Regions from separate parts of the Comamonas sp. 7D-2 genome, predicted to be linked through region 1. Evidence: predicted binding sites of a transcription regulator. Region 1 holds the regulator's gene; each other region holds the start of a gene.
The links. Region 1 encodes sigma-54, which starts transcription at its own class of promoters, with help from an activator protein. Its sites were predicted from a motif close to TGGCANGNAANCTGCTTT; they were not measured.

Region 1 (4,286 bases):
GTTCAAGGAGGTCTACAACTCCTTTACCGTGGCCAATCAGGCGCGCAAGGCCGCTCAGCTGCAAAACGAATATGACGTGGAAGGCGTGCCCGCCATGGGTGTGGCCGGCCGCTACTACACGGACGGCACCAAGGCCGGCAATATGGACAATGTGCTGCGCGTGGTCAATGCGCTGGTCGCCTCCAGCCGCAAGGCCTGAGATCAGGCAGCAGACGCCAGTGACGTTTGACGTCCAACAAGCCCGCCGCCGTGCGGGCTTTTTTGTGGGTGTTTTTTACGCAAGTTGCAAAAAGGGAATGACTACAATGGATGCAAGAAACGTGCCTTCCATGAAAAAAACACTCCTACCTCTTGCGCTGGCCTGCGCCCTGGCAGCAGCGACCGGCATTGTCCATGCCGAAAAAGCCGACAGCGCCAAGCCCATGAATATCGAGGCGGATGCGTTGCGTCATGACGAGCTGCAGCAGACCAGTGTCTTTACTGGCAATGTGGTGATGACCAAGGGCTCCATCGTGCTGCGCGGTGCTCAGCTCGATGTGCGGCAGGACGCCGAGGGCTATCAGTACGGTGTGATCAAGGCCGAGGCCGGCAAGCGAGCGTTCTTCCGTCAGAAGCGCGATACCGTGGCCGGTCAGCCCGAGGAGTTCATCGAGGGCGAAGGCGAAGTCATCGAGTACGACGGCAAGGCCGATATCGTCAAGTTCATCCGTCGTGGCGAGATGCGCCGCTACCGTGGCGGTCAGCTCAGCGATCAGGTCACGGGCTCCATCATCGTCTACAACAACATCACCGACGTCTATACCGTCGATGGCCAGAAGACCAGCGGCGGCCTGCCGAGTTCCTCCGTGGGACAGGGCGGCCGTGTGCGCGCCATCATGGCGCCCAAGGACGGCACGCCGGGGGCACAGCCCAAGCCTGCAACACCTGCCACGCAGCTGCGCCAGAGCATGACGCTGGGCGGCGAGAAAGCCGACGAGAAGAAATGAGCGAGCCGACTTTCTCCAGCAGCCGCAGCGGCGAGTCCGACAGCCGCCTGGAGGCCAAACATCTGGCCAAGTCCTACGGCAGCCGCAAGGTGGTCAAGGATGTGTCGCTGTCCGTGCAAAAAGGCGAGGTGGTCGGTCTGCTCGGCCCCAACGGTGCGGGCAAGACCACATCGTTCTACATGATCGTGGGCCTGGTGCGCAGCGACGGCGGCGAGATCTTCATCGACGGCCAGCCGGTGGGCGGCATGCCGATTCACCAGCGCTCGCGCCTGGGCCTGTCCTATCTGCCCCAGGAAGCCTCCATCTTCCGCAAGCTCAGCGTGGAAGACAATGTGCGCGCCGTGCTGGAGCTGCAAAAGGACGAGCAGGGCAAGGCGCTGACGCGCGACGAAATCGAAAAGCGTCTCACGGGCCTGCTGCAGGAGCTGCGCGTCGAGCATCTGCGCCAGTCGCCGGCGCTGGCGCTGTCAGGCGGTGAGCGCAGGCGCGTGGAAATTGCCCGCGCCCTGGCCACGCAACCGCGCTTCATTTTGCTTGACGAGCCTTTTGCCGGCATCGACCCGATCGCGGTGATCGAGATCCAGCGCATCATCGGCTTCCTCAAGGAGCGCGGCATCGGCGTGCTGATCACCGACCACAATGTGCGAGAGACGCTGGGCATCTGCGACCACGCCTTCATCATCAGCGACGGCCATGTGCTGGCCGAAGGCACGCCCGAGGAGATCGTGGAGAACGCCGATGTGCGCCGCGTCTATCTGGGCGAACATTTCAGAATGTGATGACCCCCACGCTCCCTCACTTTGTGCGGTCGCTGCCCCCAGAAGGGGCCCTGACCGGCTGCGCCGAGGTTTGCCTTGGGGCGGCCCGGCGGCAAACCCGTAGCACTGCGCGCGTTTGCAATGATTGTCTGGGGGCCGCGCCTCGATGAAGCCAGGTCTCTCGCTACGCGTTTCGCAGCATTTATCGCTTACGCCGCAGCTGCAGCAATCCATTCAGCTGCTGCAGCTTTCCACCCTGGAGCTGGCGCAGGAAGTCGAGCAGATGCTGGTCGACAACCCTTTTCTGGAACGTGCGGGCGATGAGGCCGAAACTGCGGGAGATGCTCCTGTAGATGTAGCTAATAGCGCCAGTGAATACAGTACTTCAGATGGTATTCATGCTGAAAGAGATGCATCGCAAGCGCAACAAGCTACTGAAACGGTAGCGGAGGCATCAAACCCCGAAACCCCTGAAACGCTGAACTGGGAGGCCGAGGGCCTGGACGGCCAGGACGGGGAATGGGGTGGCGAATCCAGCAGCGAGTGGGATACGCCCTCGGCCAGCAGCTCCACGCGCAACCGCGATGGCGATGACGAAACCGATGCCATCGATCTGGCGCGCGAGCACCAGAGCCTGACCGACTTTCTCCATCGTCAGGCGCTGAGCCTGCATCTGGGCGCGGCGGACATGGCGGCGCTGCGCTTTCTCATCGAGTCGCTCAGCGACGACGGCTATCTCGAGGATTCCCTGCAGGAGCTGGCGCAGAGCCTGGCCGGCGACGACCTGGAAGAGCGCGAGGAACTGGAGCAGCACTTTGTCATTGCTCTGAAGCTGCTTCAAAGCCTGGAGCCCGTGGGCGTGGGAGCGCGTGATCTGGCCGAGTGCCTGCAGCTGCAGCTGCGCGACCTGATCCGCACCGCCGAGGACGAGGGCACGACCGAGGCGCATATGAACCGGCTGCTGCTGGCGCAGGCCATCTGCGCGCAGCCCATGGACCTGCTGGCGCGGCGCGATCTGCGCAAGCTCACCAGCCTGTGCGGCGCGCGAGAGGAACAGCTGCGCGAAGCCATGGCCCTGATCGCCAGGCTGGAGCCGCGTCCGGGTCGGCGCTTTGTGGACGTGGAGCGCCATATCGTGGTGCCTGATGTCATCGTGCGCCCGCTGCGGTCCGGCTCGGGCCGGGTGGACTTCTCCGTGCAGCTCAACCCCGAGGTCATGCCGCGTCTGCGCGTGCACGACATCTATGCCGGCGTGCTGCGCCGCCACAAGAACAGCGACGGCCATGCGGCGCTGCAGCAGCAGTTGCAGGAGGCGCGCTGGTTCATCAAGAACATCCAGCAGCGTTTCGACACCATCTTGCGGGTCTCCGAAGCCATTGTGGAGCGGCAGAAGAACTTCTTTGTGCATGGCGAACTGGCCATGCGCCCGCTGGTGCTGCGCGATATCGCCGACACCCTGGGTCTGCACGAGTCCACGATCAGCCGCGTGACCACGGCCAAGTACATGGCCACGCCCCAGGGCACCTTCGAGCTCAAGTATTTCTTCGGCTCGGGCCTGGGCACGGAAACCGGCGGCAGTGCTTCCAGCACGGCCGTGCGTGCGCTGATCAAGCAGTTTGTCGATGCCGAAGATGCCAAGAAGCCGCTGTCGGACGCCAAGCTGGCCGATATGCTCAAAGAGCAGGGCATCGAGTGCGCGCGCCGCACCGTCGCCAAATACCGCGAGCAGCTCAAGATACCGACGACCACGCTGCGCAAGGCGCTGTAGGGCACCGCAGAAACAAGAAAGCCGCTGATGCATCACACAGCGGCTTTCTTGTTCTGTATTTAGGGCGGGAGCCTTGATAAGGCATTCCTCAAGCAAGGGGCAGCGAGCAAGAGCCGCCCTTGCGGCGATGCTGCCGTCCCCCCTTGGGGGCGCCCGGCCAGGGGAAGGCGCGTAGCGCCTCAGGGGGTTATCAAGAAACCAACCACCAGATAAACCAGACCAGCACGCCAATCATCAGGCCGAACTTGAGGATCTTGTAGAAGGTCGGATTCCAGTCGCGGAAGGCGCGGCGGTACTTGCCCGCATAGAACGAGATCTTGAACAGCTTGCTGATCATGCCGCGCGGATCGCCCTCGTTGTTGGGCGAGCTGGCGGCGGCCACCACGTTCTTGCCCAGCCAGTGATTGAGCCACTGGGCAAAGCCATTGGTCATGGGGCGCTCCACATCGCAGAACAGCACGATGCGGTTGCCTTCCGAGCGGTTCTCGGCCCAGTGCATAAAGGTCTCGTCGAAGATCACGCCTTCGCCTTCACGCCAGCTATAGGGCTGGCCGTCGACCTCGATCATGCAGCGGTCGTCGTTGGGGGCCAGCACGGCCAGGTGATAGCGCAGCGAGCCTGCATAGGGGTCGCGGTGCAGATTGAGCTTGGCGCCGGGCGGCAGCTCGGCAAACATGGCGGCCTTGACGCTGGGAATCGATTTCACCAGGGCCGTGGTCTTGGGGCACAGCTCCATGGCCGAAGGGTGGGCATCGCCGTACCACTTGAGATAGA
Region 2 (4,286 bases), 200 kb from region 1:
TTGATCCAGGGCATGCGATGCCAGGCTACCGACACACCGTTGAGGAACTCCTGCTTGTACTGCGGATGAATCTGCGCGCCGTACTCCAGCGCCAGACGAATGCGCTCGGCCGGCTTGAGCGAGGAGAAGCGGTAGCTGTTGGAGTTCTCGAAGGCATAGGCGCCCAGCAGCACGGCGGGGCCGTTGCCCATATAACCGGTGGAGGGGTAGGAGATCTGCTGAATCGGCAGATCGGTGTAGCTGATGCCGCCGTAGATGCGCTCGTCCTCTTCCCAGAAGCGGCGCTTGAACTCCAGACCGACCTTCATGGAGCTGCCATAGGGCACGGCAGCAATCGCGTTTTGCATGGCGCTGCTGGCCTGCACTTCGATCTGGCTCAGGATGGACAGCGGAATCGTGCACACGCACCAGTCGGCGCGGGCCTGCAGTGTGGCGCCGGGCTTGAGGGCGTCCACATAGTCCACGGTCACGCCCTTGTCGTTCTGGGCGATCTTGGTGACCTTGGCGTTGTAGCGTATGGCCGAGCCCAGATCGCGCGCCATGGCCTGGGCCAGCATGTCCATGCCGCCTTCGGGCTGGAAGATGGCGCTGTGGAATTCGTAGATATTACCCACGCCCATCTGGCGCCACAAATTGGATTCGAGCAGCTCGTGCAGGCCCATGGGCGTCGACGGTTTGGCCTGCGCCATCAGGCCACCGCCGGGGTCGATGTCGTAGCCACGGAAATCGCTGACCGCATTGCTGGCGCGGTAGCGGTACTCCTTGTCCAGCACGCCCCAGGCCTTGAGGCTCTCCAGCAGGCGTTCCTTGTCTTCCCGGCTGACGCTCTGGTCCAGCGCCCCCTGATTGGTAGCCTTGGACAGCAGCTCGGCCACATGACCGTAGACATCGGTCTGCACATGGCGAAAGCGCTGGGGCTTGCCAGCCAGGGCCTTGCTGTTGTGCAGATAGGCGTTGTAGTTGACCTGGTTGAAGGCTTCGAGCTTGATTCCGAAGCGCTTGTAGTAGTCCAGCATCGCATGGTGGTGGTAGGGCACGCGCCAGGGGCCGGGGTTGAAGTAGTTGCCCTTGGCAAAGCCCACTTTCTGGCGTGTACCGTCGAGTTCGCTGAACTCATCGCCGCCGCGCAGCGTCCAGCATCGGCCGCCGGCGCGACTCTGGTATTCAAGCAACTGCACCTTGTAGCCCGCCGCGCGCAACTCGTGGGCTGCCACCATGCCTGCCAGGCCCGCGCCCAGCACCAGCACCGACGCGCCAGGTCTGGCGTTGCCGAGCTTGACCGGACCGCTGTAATGCGACTCGGCGGCGTAGCCCAGTGAACTCATGGCTTGGTACATGGCACTGCCGCCCGCGACCTTTCCGATCATCGAGAGCAGTTGTCTGCGACTGACATGCTTGCTTGGCTCTGGCATCTGAAATTCCTTTGCTGTTGTGTATTCCGCTGTCCATCCGGGGTTGCGGGGCAAGGGTTTTCAGCAAGAGCTGTGCCAGGTCAGAGGGCTCAAGGTATTAGTTCAATGAAATCAGTTACTTGTTATGGAATTCAGATCAATTTGCGCTCAATCCTTTTAACGCTTATGGTGCATGCTCACTAATTTGAAGCGTCAATGGCCAAATTGGTGCAACGGAGTCACACAATAAGCTGCAAAAAAAGCGTATCGGCTGTGACAGCGGATACGCCTTGAGTGTGGGAGCGGAACTACGGTGCTGCCGGGCTCAGAGCTCGCTGGGAGGCTCGCAGGCCTTACTGACCATGACACGATTGCGTCCACCCCGCTTGGCGGCATAGAGCATGGCATCGGCCTGCTGGAAGACGGCCTTGATATCGGGATCGCTGTCGGGCCAGTGGGCCACGCCCAGCGAGATGGTGATATGGCCCACGGGCGGTATCTCCATTTTCTCGACCAGCTGACGCAGGCGCTCGGCGGCATGGGCGGCGGCCTCCAGCCCTGTGCCGGGCAGCAGCAGCAGAAACTCCTCGCCACCCACGCGGCAGGGCAGGTCATCGACACGCGAGACCTCGCGCATGGTGCGTGCGAGCTGTCTGAGTACCTCGTCGCCTGTATCGTGGCCAAAACCGTCGTTGATATGCTTGAAGTGGTCGATGTCGATGGCAATCACCGAGAACGGCAGCGCTTGCGTCTGAAAGGCGCTGATGGCTGCCTCCAGATGGCGGCGATTGCCCAGCCCGGTCAACGGATCGGTGTTCACGTCCTCGCGCAGCTTGGTGATATTGCGTTGCAGCAGGCCCAGGCCCTTGAGCATGGCTTTCTTGAGTTCGTAGGACTCGAAGTACCAGGACTTGACGGCCTGGATGTTCTGCGCCGTCTCGGGCTTGTCCATATCGTGAGCGCCATTGGCGAGCTGGCGCAGCGGGCTGGCAATGCGGCGCGCGCTCCACCAGATGACCACCAGCATCAGCAGGGCGATGGGCAGGGTCTTGTAGAGCACGGAGCGCATCAGCTTGTTGAGCGGGGCCAGCGTGGCCGCCTTGGGGCGCTGGGCCACAATGCCCCATCCCGAGGCATGGATGACGGCATAGCCGGCCAGCATTTCCACTCCCTTGCTGTTGACGACTGGCGCCGTACCCGACTCGCCTCGGATCACGGCGTTGATGACATCGTTGTTGATCACCTGATCGCCGATACGGTGGTTGTCGGGGTGATAGATGATGTGCTTGTTCTGGTCCACCACATAGACATAGGTGCCATCCTGGTAGAAGTGCGAGCCCAGCAGGGTGTCGAGGATGCTGTCTTCCTTGAGGTAGATGCTGCCGCCTACCGCTCCCAGGAATTCGCCCTGAGGGTCGAAAATGGGCTGCGAGACAAAGACGATGTAGTTGCCGGCCGTGGACATATAGGGCTGGCTGATGACGGGCCCGCGAGTGCTCAATGTCTGTGTCACTCCGGCGCTTTGCAGCGTCTTGCCCTTGATCTGCAGGGTTTCGGGCGATGTCGCCAGCACATAGCCCGTTGGGTCGATGATGGTGACGGAGTTGAAGCTCTTGGTTTGCAGGCGCAGACGTGTGGCCTCCTTGGCCAGATAGTCCACGTCATCCATGTGCGCGCCCATCAGATTGGCGCTGTATTCCAGCTGCTGCAGGGCGGACTGCAGAAAATCATCCGTGCTCTGCGCCAGCTTGGTCGCATAGGCATGGTGACCTTCGAGCGTGTTGTCTATCAGCTGCTGGCGCTGCACCAGATAGCCGGCATAGAAGGTGTTGAGAAACGGGATCAGCGCGCTGCAGATGGTCAGGACCAGGATCAGTCGACGCAAATCAAGCCGGTTAGGCGCAAGCCGGCGGTGCCAGGGGAGAGATTTCTTCACAGATGATGTCGCGAGAGCAGGGCGGCTCTGCGCTGTACCTGTGTGCTCTGACAGGCTCAGACCCCGGCCGCATATTCATTGAGTGTCTGCATTATGGTTGCTCGCGCCGTGGCCCTGCTCATGGTCAACCACAATGCAGCGGTGTCAGGCTGACAACTCCTTGAACTTTTCCACCTGTACCGCGCAGTCGTAGAAGCAGGGCGCTCGGCCAATATCGGTGAGCTGCTGATGCGTCAGCTCGTTCACATTCGTTCCGTTGGCTCCCTGCTTGCGCCACCAGATGCCCAGGCCCACCACCACGCCGGCGCGAGCGCGGCCGTTGACGGCGGCGTGGCAGACATGCTCGCCGCGCTGGTTGAAGACGCGTAACCGGTCACCGTCGGCAATGCCGCGCGCAGCTGCGTCATCGGGGTGCATCTCCAGCAGCGGGCGCTCTTCCATGCGGGACAGACTGGCTACATTGGCAAAGCTGCTGTTGAGGAAGTTGCGTGCCGGCGGCGAGATCATGGCCAGCGGGTAGGCGGCCGTGGGCGGCTCGTAATTGGGCAGGTAGTCGGGCAGGGTGTTGATGCCCAGCCGCGCCAGGGCTGGGTTGTCGAATTCGCATTTGCCCGAAGGCGTGGCAAAGCCACCTTCGGCAAATGGCGCATCGGGCAGCGGAATATGGGCAAAGCCCCGTTGCAGAAGGTCTTCGAAATCAATCGCAGTATGTGTAACTGCTGCACGGCATAGAGCTTCGTCGGACTCCGAGAAACATGCCGCAGCAAAAGCGGGGTCCAGCCGGGCCATATGCATGGCCAGATCGCGAAAGATCTGCGCGTTGCTGCGTGCCTGGCCCTGGGGCTCGATCGCGGGGCGATTCAGCAGCACATCGGTATGGCCGTAGCTGCCGTGGACGTCCCAATGCTCTAGCTGCGTGGTGGCGGGCAGCACATAATCGGCATGGTCTGCGGTGTCGG
Region 3 (4,286 bases), 2.3 Mb from region 1:
CGGACTCGGTCATGCGATCGTGCAGCAAGGCGGCAATCTGTGCCGTCTGCTGCGGCGAGAGCTCGGGCTTGCCACCCAGCAGGCCGGACTTCATGTCCACGCGATACTCGGTCATGCGCTCCACGCGGAACACGTTCAGGCCGCAGTTGCGCGCGATATCGGTCGCCTTGGAGGCCCAGGGAGAGATGGTGCCCAGGCGGGGAGTGACGATGAAGGCCAGGCCTTCAGCATTGCCCGTATAGGGGTCACCATAAGTCAAGAGCGCCGACAGGCGCTCTTGCAATGCGGGCGCAACTGCGCCCTCGGTGGCTACCAGGTGCACAAAGCGTGCAGATACGCCGGTGATCTTGGGGTGGATGGCGACCAGATCGGTCAGAAGCTGTTGGGCGCGGAACGAGCTCAGGGCGTTTCCACCCTCAAACTGTGTCAGATGCAATGTCACGTGGCGGCCTGTTTATGTGAAGGCTGTTGAAAAGCGTCCTGGTCAATCCCCTGCCTGAGAGGACCGGGCCAAAGCGCTGAATTCGGTGAGCCTAGGATTTTACCGTGCCTCGGGGTTAGTCCGAATGCTCACACCCACAAGCCCTGCATGTTCAAGCGCGCAATGGGATAATTGCGACCATGAGCATCACACTGAAGACCCCCGAAGACATCGAGCGCATGCGCATTGCAGGCCGCTTTGCTTCGGATGTGCTGGACTACATCACCCCCCACATCAAGCCCGGCATCACCACCCAGCAGATCGACGATCTGTGCGCCAAGCGCATGGCCGAGCAAGGCACCAAGACGGCCTGCCTGGGCTATCAGCCCCCAGGCATGACGCCCTACCCGGCCTATGTCTGCACCTCGGTCAACCATGTGGTGTGCCACGGCATCCCCAACGACAAGCCTTTGAAGAAGGGCGATATCGTCAATGTCGACGTGACCATCATTACCGAAGACGGCTGGTTCGGCGACAACAGCCGCATGTTCATCATTGGCGAAGGCACGATTGCGGCCAAGCGTCTGTCCAAGCTGACCTTCGAGGCCATGTGGAAGGGCATCGCCCAGGTCAAGCCCGGTGCTACGCTGGGCGATATCGGCCATGCCATCCAGACCTATGCTGAGAGCAACAACCTGTCCGTGGTGCGTGAATACTGCGGCCACGGCATCGGCAAGGTGTTCCACGACGAGCCCCAGGTGCTGCACTATGGCCGCCCCGGCGAAGGTGTCGTGCTGGAAGAAGGCATGGTCTTCACCATCGAGCCCATGCTGAATCTGGGCAAGCGCGACATCAAGGCCATGCCCGACGGCTGGACCGTGGTCACCAAGGATCGCAGCCTGACCGCCCAGTGGGAGCTGATGCTGGCCGTCACCAAGACCGGCTATGACGTGCTGACCTGGTCCGATGGCTCGCCCACTCCGCCCGACTTCATCACGGCCATCCGCACCTGAGCGCATTGCTGCCGCTGATCTGCATGCCGCATCCGGCCAAAGCTGGATGCGGCATATTTTTTGCTTGTAGACCTTGTGCTGCAAGCGCCATGCGCTCATCTTTTTGCCATCACAGGCCTCAAGCCCAAGTCAGTTGGGTTAAGGTGACGCTCAAGCACTTGCCCTGTTGAAACGCTTTTTTCTACTGCGCATGACCTCCTCTGCCCACTCCTACGCCAACTCTGCCGACGTCTCCGACCTCTCCTCGCTACAGGGCCTGCGCGAGCAATACCGCGAGGCCAAGGCCCGGCAGATGGAGTTGCTGCGCAACCCCACGCTGGGCAGACGCAGCGTGCGCGGAGTGCTGCACCATTTCAGTGAACTGGCAGACGGTCTGCTGCGCACCCTCTGGCAACGCGCACAGATGCCGCAAGGCGCGGCCCTGCTGGCCGTCGGCGGCTATGGACGCGCCCAGCTCTTTCCCTACTCGGACATCGATGTGCTGGTGCTGCTGCCCCAAAGCAGTGCACCGCCGGCTGCGGAACTGGCGGCCAGCGTCGAGCAGTTCATCAGCAGTTGCTGGGATGCAGGCCTGGAAATCGGCTCCAGCGTGCGCAGCATTGCCGAATGCCTGCAGGAGGCCGCGCAGGACCTGACGGTACAGACCGCCATGCTGGAGTCACGCCGAATCACCGGCAGCAAGGCCTTGTTTGCCGACTTCGAGCAGGAGTTTCGCGCGCAACTCGATCCCAAGGCTTTTGTCGAAGGCAAGCTGCTGGAAATGCGCCAGCGCCACGCCAAATACGACTTCACGCCCTATTCGCTGGAGCCCAACTGCAAGGAATCGCCCGGCGGGCTGCGCGATCTGCACACCATGCTCTGGCTGGCCAAGGCCGCAGGCTTCGGCAACAGCTGGCATGAGCTGGCCGAGCAAGACCTGATCACCCATTTCGAGGTGCAGCAGCTCGAATCCAACGAATCCCTGCTCAGCCTGATCCGTGCACGCCTGCATGCCGCTGCCGGCCGCCATGAGGACCGGCTGGTCTTCGACCTGCAGACCGCCGTGGCCGAAGCCTTTGGCTACCGCTCCACCACGCCGGAGGGCCGCAAGCTGGCCATGCGCGCTGGCGAGACCCTGATGCGTCACTATTACTGGGCCGCCAAGGCGGTGACCCAGCTGTGCCAGATCGTGCGCATGAGCATCGAAGAGCGTCTGAACCCCGGATCGCACGAGCTGATTCAGCTCAATGATCGCTTTTGCGAGAAGGCCGGCACCATCGAGGTGGTCAGCGACGATCTGTACGAGCGCGATCCGCATGCCATTCTCGAAACCTTTCTCATGTATGAGCAGCATGAGGGATTGACGGGTCTGTCGACGCGAACCCTGAGAGCGCTGTATGCCAGCCGCGATGTGATGGACAGTGCCTTCCGTCGCGACCCGGTCAATCGCGCCACCTTCATGAAGATCCTGCAGCAGCCGCGCGGCATCACCCATGCCATCCGGCTGATGAATCAGACCTCGGTGCTGGGCCGCTATCTCTGGCCCTTCCGCCGCATCGTGGGGCAGATGCAGCACGATCTGTTCCACGTCTACACCGTGGACCAGCATATCCTGATGGTGCTACGCAATGTGCGGCGCTTCTTCATGGCCGAGCATGCCCATGAATATCCGTTCTGCTCCCAGCTCGCCGCAGGCTGGGACAAGCCCTGGATCCTGTATCTGGCTGCCATCTTCCACGACATCGGCAAGGGCCGAGGTGGTGATCACTCCGTGATCGGCGCCGTCGAAGTCAAGCGTTTTTGCCGCGCCCACCAGATCGACAAGGCCGATGCGGAGCTGGTCGAATTTCTGGTACGCGAGCACCTGACCATGAGTCAGGTGGCCCAGAAGCAGGACTTGTCCGACCCCGATGTGATTCGCGCCTTTGCTGAACGCGTTGGCAACGAGCGCAAGCTCACTGCCTTGTATCTGCTGACGGTGGCCGACATTCGCGGCACCAGCCCCAAGGTCTGGAGTGCCTGGAAAGGCAAGCTGCTGGAAGATACCTACCGCCTGACCCTGCGCGTGCTAGGTGGTCGCGCCCCGGATGCCGCCGCCGAAATCGAAGCCCGCAAGCGTGAGGCGCTGGTGCAACTGGCCCTGTCTGCCCAGCCCTTTGAGTCCCACAAGAAACTCTGGGAGACACTGGACGTGAGCTACTTCATGCGCCATGAAGCGGCCGACATCGCCTGGCATACCCGCCATCTCTCACGCCATGTGGGCCAGGGCAAGCCCGTGGTGCGCGCCCGGCGGTCGCTGGCCGGCGAAGGCCTGCAAGTTCTGGTCTATGCACCCGACCAGCCCGATCTGTTTGCCCGCATCTGCAGCTACTTCGACCGTGCCGGATTTTCCATTCTTGATGCGCGCGTGCACACGGCCAACAACGACTACGCACTGGACACCTTCCAGGTCGTCGCCCCCACCATGCAGGAGCAATACCGCGAGCTCATGCACATGGTGGAAAGCGATCTGACCCAGACCCTGCTGCGAGGCGGCCCCCTGCCCACGCCATCGCAAAGACGGCTGTCGCGCCGCGTCAAAAGCTTTCCATTCGCCCCTCGCGTCATCCTGCGCCCCGATGAAAAAGCCCAACACTGGCTGCTGTCCATCTCCGCATCAGATCGCGCCGGCCTGCTCTACATTATTGCCCGCATTCTGGCCCAGCACCATATCAGCGTGCACTTGGCAAAGATCAGCACCCTGGGCGAGCGCGTGGAAGACACCTTCCTCATCGAAGGGCCTGAACTGCAGGACAACAACAGCCAGTTGCGCATGGAAACCGAGTTGCTCAAGGCCCTGGCCCAGCCCGGTTGAACCAGGCCCGGCAATTCGG
Region 4 (4,286 bases), 550 kb from region 1:
CCTGCGCTCAATAGTTTCTTGATCATGGCAATCTTTCTCAAAACGGTTCCAGAGAGACTGGGCCTTTACAGGGCCGCGTCGCCGGTTTCTCCTGTACGGATACGGATCGACTGCTCCAGCGCCTGCACAAAAATCTTGCCGTCGCCGATCTTGCCGGTACGGGCTGCGCCCTCGATGGCGTCGATGGCGGCATCGACCAGATCGTCGGCAATCGCGGCCTCGATCTTCAGCTTGGGCAGAAAGTCCACCACATACTCGGCACCGCGGTACAGCTCGGTGTGGCCTTTCTGACGGCCAAAGCCCTTGACTTCGGTCACGGTGATGCCTTGAACACCGATTTGGGAAAGAGCTTCACGCACTTCGTCGAGCTTGAAGGGTTTGATGATGGCGATCACCATTTTCATGACGGGCTCCTGAAAAATTAGAAAGTCTTGGAGAGCGTCAGAATCAGACGCGCCTTGTTCACATCGCCGAAGTAGGCCTTCTTGTTGGCGCCGGTCACTGCCGCAGCGGCAGAGAAGCCGTCGCCCAGGTCATAGGCACCACCGACGCTGTAGTCCACATAGTTGGGAACGCCCAGGTCCTTGATGTCGCTGGAGAAATGGGTGTAACCAACTGATGCTTTCAGTGTCACCTTGGGCATCACTTCCTGGCTGTAGGAGAACTGCAGATAACCGGTATTGCGGCCCTTGAGACCCGAGCCCGCCTTGGCGCCGGCCCAGCCGAAGTAGTCCTTGGACACCGTGTGCGAGTACTTGGCCGTGAACGGGCCGTAGGTGCCGGAGCCGTAGATCTCGGTGGTGTTGCCGTTGGCGTTGCCCGAGTACACATAGGTCAGCATGCCCACGTCCCAGTCCACATCGGCAGCCTTGAACTTGTAGCCGCCGTAGAAGTCGGTTTCCAGCGAGTTGCCGGGCAGCCAGTCCACGGAGGAGTTCCAGTTGCCGACGTAGAAGCCGCTGTCGCCGAACGTGTAGTCAAAACCGCCTTGCAGCGCGGGCTTGACGGCCCTGGTACGGCTGGCGTCCTGGTCCTGACCGCGGAACTTGTAGTTGGTGGTCAGGGCAACGTTGGCGGAGAGCTGGGCATGGGCCCACATGGGGGCGACAACGGCGCAGGCCAGGGCGGCAGTCTTGGCGAAAGTCTTGAAACGGCTTGCAGCGGGACTAGGCATTCAGGGTTCCTCCGGTTTGAAAATTTCGTGGCAAAAATCTCGGATGAACTCTCAAAGCACAGACCGTGCCAGTCTCTGCGGTGGCTGCGGCGCGGTTCGCTGCCCAAGGCCCTAGAACAGGCAGCGGGCCATAGCTGCCCGGTACAAAAAGCTACGAATTTTCACAATCACTGAGCGCAACTTTCGCCACCCGGTTTGCGGCCTGAACCGAATGCACCAGGATGGTGCGTTTTTGCAATGCACCGCCATGGCCCGGTTTTTATCCGGTTTTTTGCACCAAACAGGTGATTTGAAAGTGAGTGCATGCTCTCTGTTTGGGCGCGAACGCAAAAAAGCCCATCGCCTGGGCGATGGGCTTGCAGGCAGCGCTCAGCTCAGAAGCTGGCCTGCGGCAGGTCTGCCTTGGTGAACACCAGCGAGACCTTGGCTTCCTCGGGAATCGGCGGCAGCTCCTGATTCCAGTGCTCCCAGGCGCTGCGCAGCTCGGCCAGACGCAGGGGCTCGCGATCACGCAGATTGGCGCGCTCGCGCGGGTCGCTGGTGATGTTGAACAGGTATTCGATGCCCTCGATCTGCAGATATTTCCAGTCGCCGCGTATCAAGGCCTTTTGCTCGCGGTGCTTCATGCGCCAGGCCAGGTCGCGCTCGGGCATCCAGCTTTGATCCTGCATCAGGGGCAGCAGGCTGATGCCGTCCAGCGGATAGTCGGCATGTGCGGCTACGCCCGCTGCAGCCAGGAAGGTGGCCGACCAGTCCATGGTCAGGCTGGGCGTGTCGCAGACGGCGCCGGCCGTCATGCGCGCCGGCCAGCGGGCCAGCAAAGGCACGCGGATGCCGCCTTCGAGCAGGTCCATCTTCTGGCCCACGAAAGGCCAGGTATTGGAGAAGCGCTCGCCGCCGTTGTCGCTGGTGAAGACGATGAGCGTGTTCTCGCTCAGGCCTTTTTCCTCCAGCGCATCCAGCAGCCAGCCTATGCCTTCGTCCATGTGATGGATCATGCGCTGGTAGGTGTCGATGGAGCCGCCGTCGATATGCTTGCCCATGCCTTGCAGGCGCTCGGATTCGGCGCGGTCCTCGCGCGTCAGCCAGGGCCAGTGCGGGGCGCTGTAGTGCAGCGAGAGGTAGAAGGGCTGCTCGGCGCTCTGGCGCTTGACGAAGTCCACCGCGCGGCGGCTCAGCAGATCGGTGAGGTAGCCGTCTTCGGTGTGCGGCTCCTCGTTGATCCAGAAGTCGGGGCGCCCGCGCGGGTCGCAGTGGGCGAAGTAGTCGGCGCCGCCGGCATGAAAGCCGTAGAACTCCTCGTAGCCCGACAGGCGCGGGCCGAAATGCGGCGGGTAGCCCAGATGCCATTTGCCGACCAGGGCCGTGGCGTAGCCGGCATCGCGCAGCAGCGAGGCCACCGTGGGGTGATCGGGCGGCAGACCCAGCACCTTGTCGCCATGCACGCTGGCGATGGGTTCCTCGGCCGCACCGCGCAGGCGGTACTGCCAGCGGCCCGTGGCCAGCGCAAAGCGCGTGGGCGAGCACACCGAGGAGTTGGAGTAGCCGCGTGTGAAGCGCAGGCCCTGGGCGGCCATGGCGTCCAGGCGCGGCGAGACGTCAGTGGCGTTGTTGTGCGCATCGCGCGCACCGGTGCAGCCCAGGTCGGCATAGCCGAGGTCATCGGCCAGGATGAAGATCAGATTGGGGCGGGAGTCGGTCATGAGATAGCGGAGAACATTCAAAAACAGGAGCTTCTATCGATTGTTATGCAAGGATTTTGGATAGATTTGATGCTGAAAATGTTTGGTAACAAGCGATAGCTGCTCCTCAAACATCAGGGCTTGAAGCCCGAGCGCTGAACCACCGGCGCCCATTGCGCGCGGTAGGCCTTGAGCATTTTTTCCGTGTCCTGCGCGCTGCTGACCACGGGCACCAGGTTGGAGGCGGCGAACTTCTGCTGCGTGTCGGCTTCCTTCATCACCTCCTGCACCAGTTGGGACAGGCGTTGCACCGTGGCCGGCGCCATGCTTTGCGGCGCGAACAAGGTGTTCCAGCCCGTGCCGACCAGGTTCACGCCCAGCTCCTTGAGCGTGGGAATGCCGGGTGCCATGCTGCTGCGGCGCTCGCCCGAGGTGGCCAGCACGCGCAGCTTGCCCGCCTCGTGCTGGGCGATCTGGGTGTCTAGAGTGTCCACGGCGATGGGGACCTGCCCGCCCATCAGGTCGGTGAGCAGCGGGCCCGAGCCCTTGTAGCCCACGACCTCGACGGGCACCTTGGCGGTCTCGCCCAGCATCAGCGCGAAAAAGTGCGGCAGGCTGCCCGTGGCCGGCACGCCGAAATTGGCCTGCTGCGGATTGGCCTTGAGCCAGGCCAGCAGATGCGGCAGCTCCTTCACGGGCACGGCGCTGGCCACGGCCAGGCCGAACTCGTAGCGGTTGACCTCGCTGATGGGGCGGAAGTCCTTTTCCGGCTCGTAGCCCGAGTCCGGAAACACCAGCGGCGCGACCACCATCACGGCGGGATTGGCCAGCAGCACGGCGGGCTGGGAGGCGGGCGCGTTCTTCACGTACTGGGCCGACAGGCGGCCGCCTGCGCCGGGCTTGTTTTCCACGATCACCGGGCTGCCGAGGCGGGCCTGCAGCCGGTCGGCCACGATGCGTGCCACGCGGTCGGTGGCGCCGCCGGGCGGATAACCGACCACCATGCGCAGCGGTGTCTTGTTGGGAAACAGTGCATGGCTCTCCTGGGCCTGCAGCGCGCCGCCGCCCAGCAAGCCTGCGCTCAGGCAGAGCCCTGCGGCGAGCTTGCCGAAGATTCTTCTTTGCATCGTCATGTCTCTCCTGGTCTGTGGTCCGCGCCGGTACCGGCTCGCAGATTCACACCATTAATGATTGGAAACCGGGCAGTGTAGGTGGGTTCCGGCACCGGCCTGAAGCGCTCAGATGGCCGGCGCCCGTGCCCGAGGCATCAATCGGGTTTCAGATTGATCTTGCGGGTCAGCGCTTCCCATTTGTCGGAGATCTCGCGCACCCTGGCCTGGGCCTGCTCGGGGCTGCTGCCCACCATCTCGATATCCACGGCCTTGACCCGCTCCTGCTGCTGCGGCGAGCGGATGGCGGCATCCATGGCT

Region 2: MPZ60_RS22750 (flavin monoamine oxidase family protein) is a predicted target of sigma-54. The motif match lies at 1,473-1,490, and genes of this name have one in related genera.
Region 3: MPZ60_RS09405 ([protein-PII] uridylyltransferase) is a predicted target of sigma-54. The motif match lies at 1,484-1,501, and genes of this name have one in related genera.
Region 4: MPZ60_RS01015 (TorF family putative porin) is a predicted target of sigma-54. The motif match lies at 1,228-1,245, and genes of this name have one in related genera.

What each region holds. Positions count from the first base shown of each region.
Region 1 covers NZ_CP094238.1:5,144,872-5,149,157, reverse strand. Annotated here, with positions in the region: gene MPZ60_RS23715 (thiol:disulfide interchange protein DsbA/DsbL) at 1-199, shown strand, start outside; gene lptA (lipopolysaccharide transport periplasmic protein LptA) at 330-986, shown strand; gene lptB (LPS export ABC transporter ATP-binding protein) at 983-1,765, shown strand; gene MPZ60_RS23700 (RNA polymerase factor sigma-54) at 1,911-3,512, shown strand; gene MPZ60_RS23695 (aspartyl/asparaginyl beta-hydroxylase domain-containing protein) at 3,703-4,286, opposite strand, start outside.
Region 2 covers NZ_CP094238.1:4,947,839-4,952,124, reverse strand. Annotated here, with positions in the region: gene MPZ60_RS22750 (flavin monoamine oxidase family protein) at 1-1,412, opposite strand, end outside; gene MPZ60_RS22745 (sensor domain-containing diguanylate cyclase) at 1,717-3,276, opposite strand; gene MPZ60_RS22740 (molybdopterin-dependent oxidoreductase) at 3,472-4,286, opposite strand, start outside.
Region 3 covers NZ_CP094238.1:2,024,689-2,028,974, reverse strand. Annotated here, with positions in the region: gene purL (phosphoribosylformylglycinamidine synthase) at 1-442, opposite strand, end outside; gene map (type I methionyl aminopeptidase) at 622-1,434, shown strand; gene MPZ60_RS09405 ([protein-PII] uridylyltransferase) at 1,625-4,267, shown strand.
Region 4 covers NZ_CP094238.1:234,573-238,858, forward strand. Annotated here, with positions in the region: gene MPZ60_RS01005 (ammonium transporter) at 1-26, opposite strand, end outside; gene glnK (P-II family nitrogen regulator) at 66-404, opposite strand; gene MPZ60_RS01015 (TorF family putative porin) at 422-1,174, opposite strand; gene MPZ60_RS01020 (sulfatase) at 1,549-2,877, opposite strand; gene MPZ60_RS01025 (Bug family tripartite tricarboxylate transporter substrate binding protein) at 2,991-3,983, opposite strand; gene MPZ60_RS01030 (tripartite tricarboxylate transporter substrate binding protein) at 4,124-4,286, opposite strand, start outside.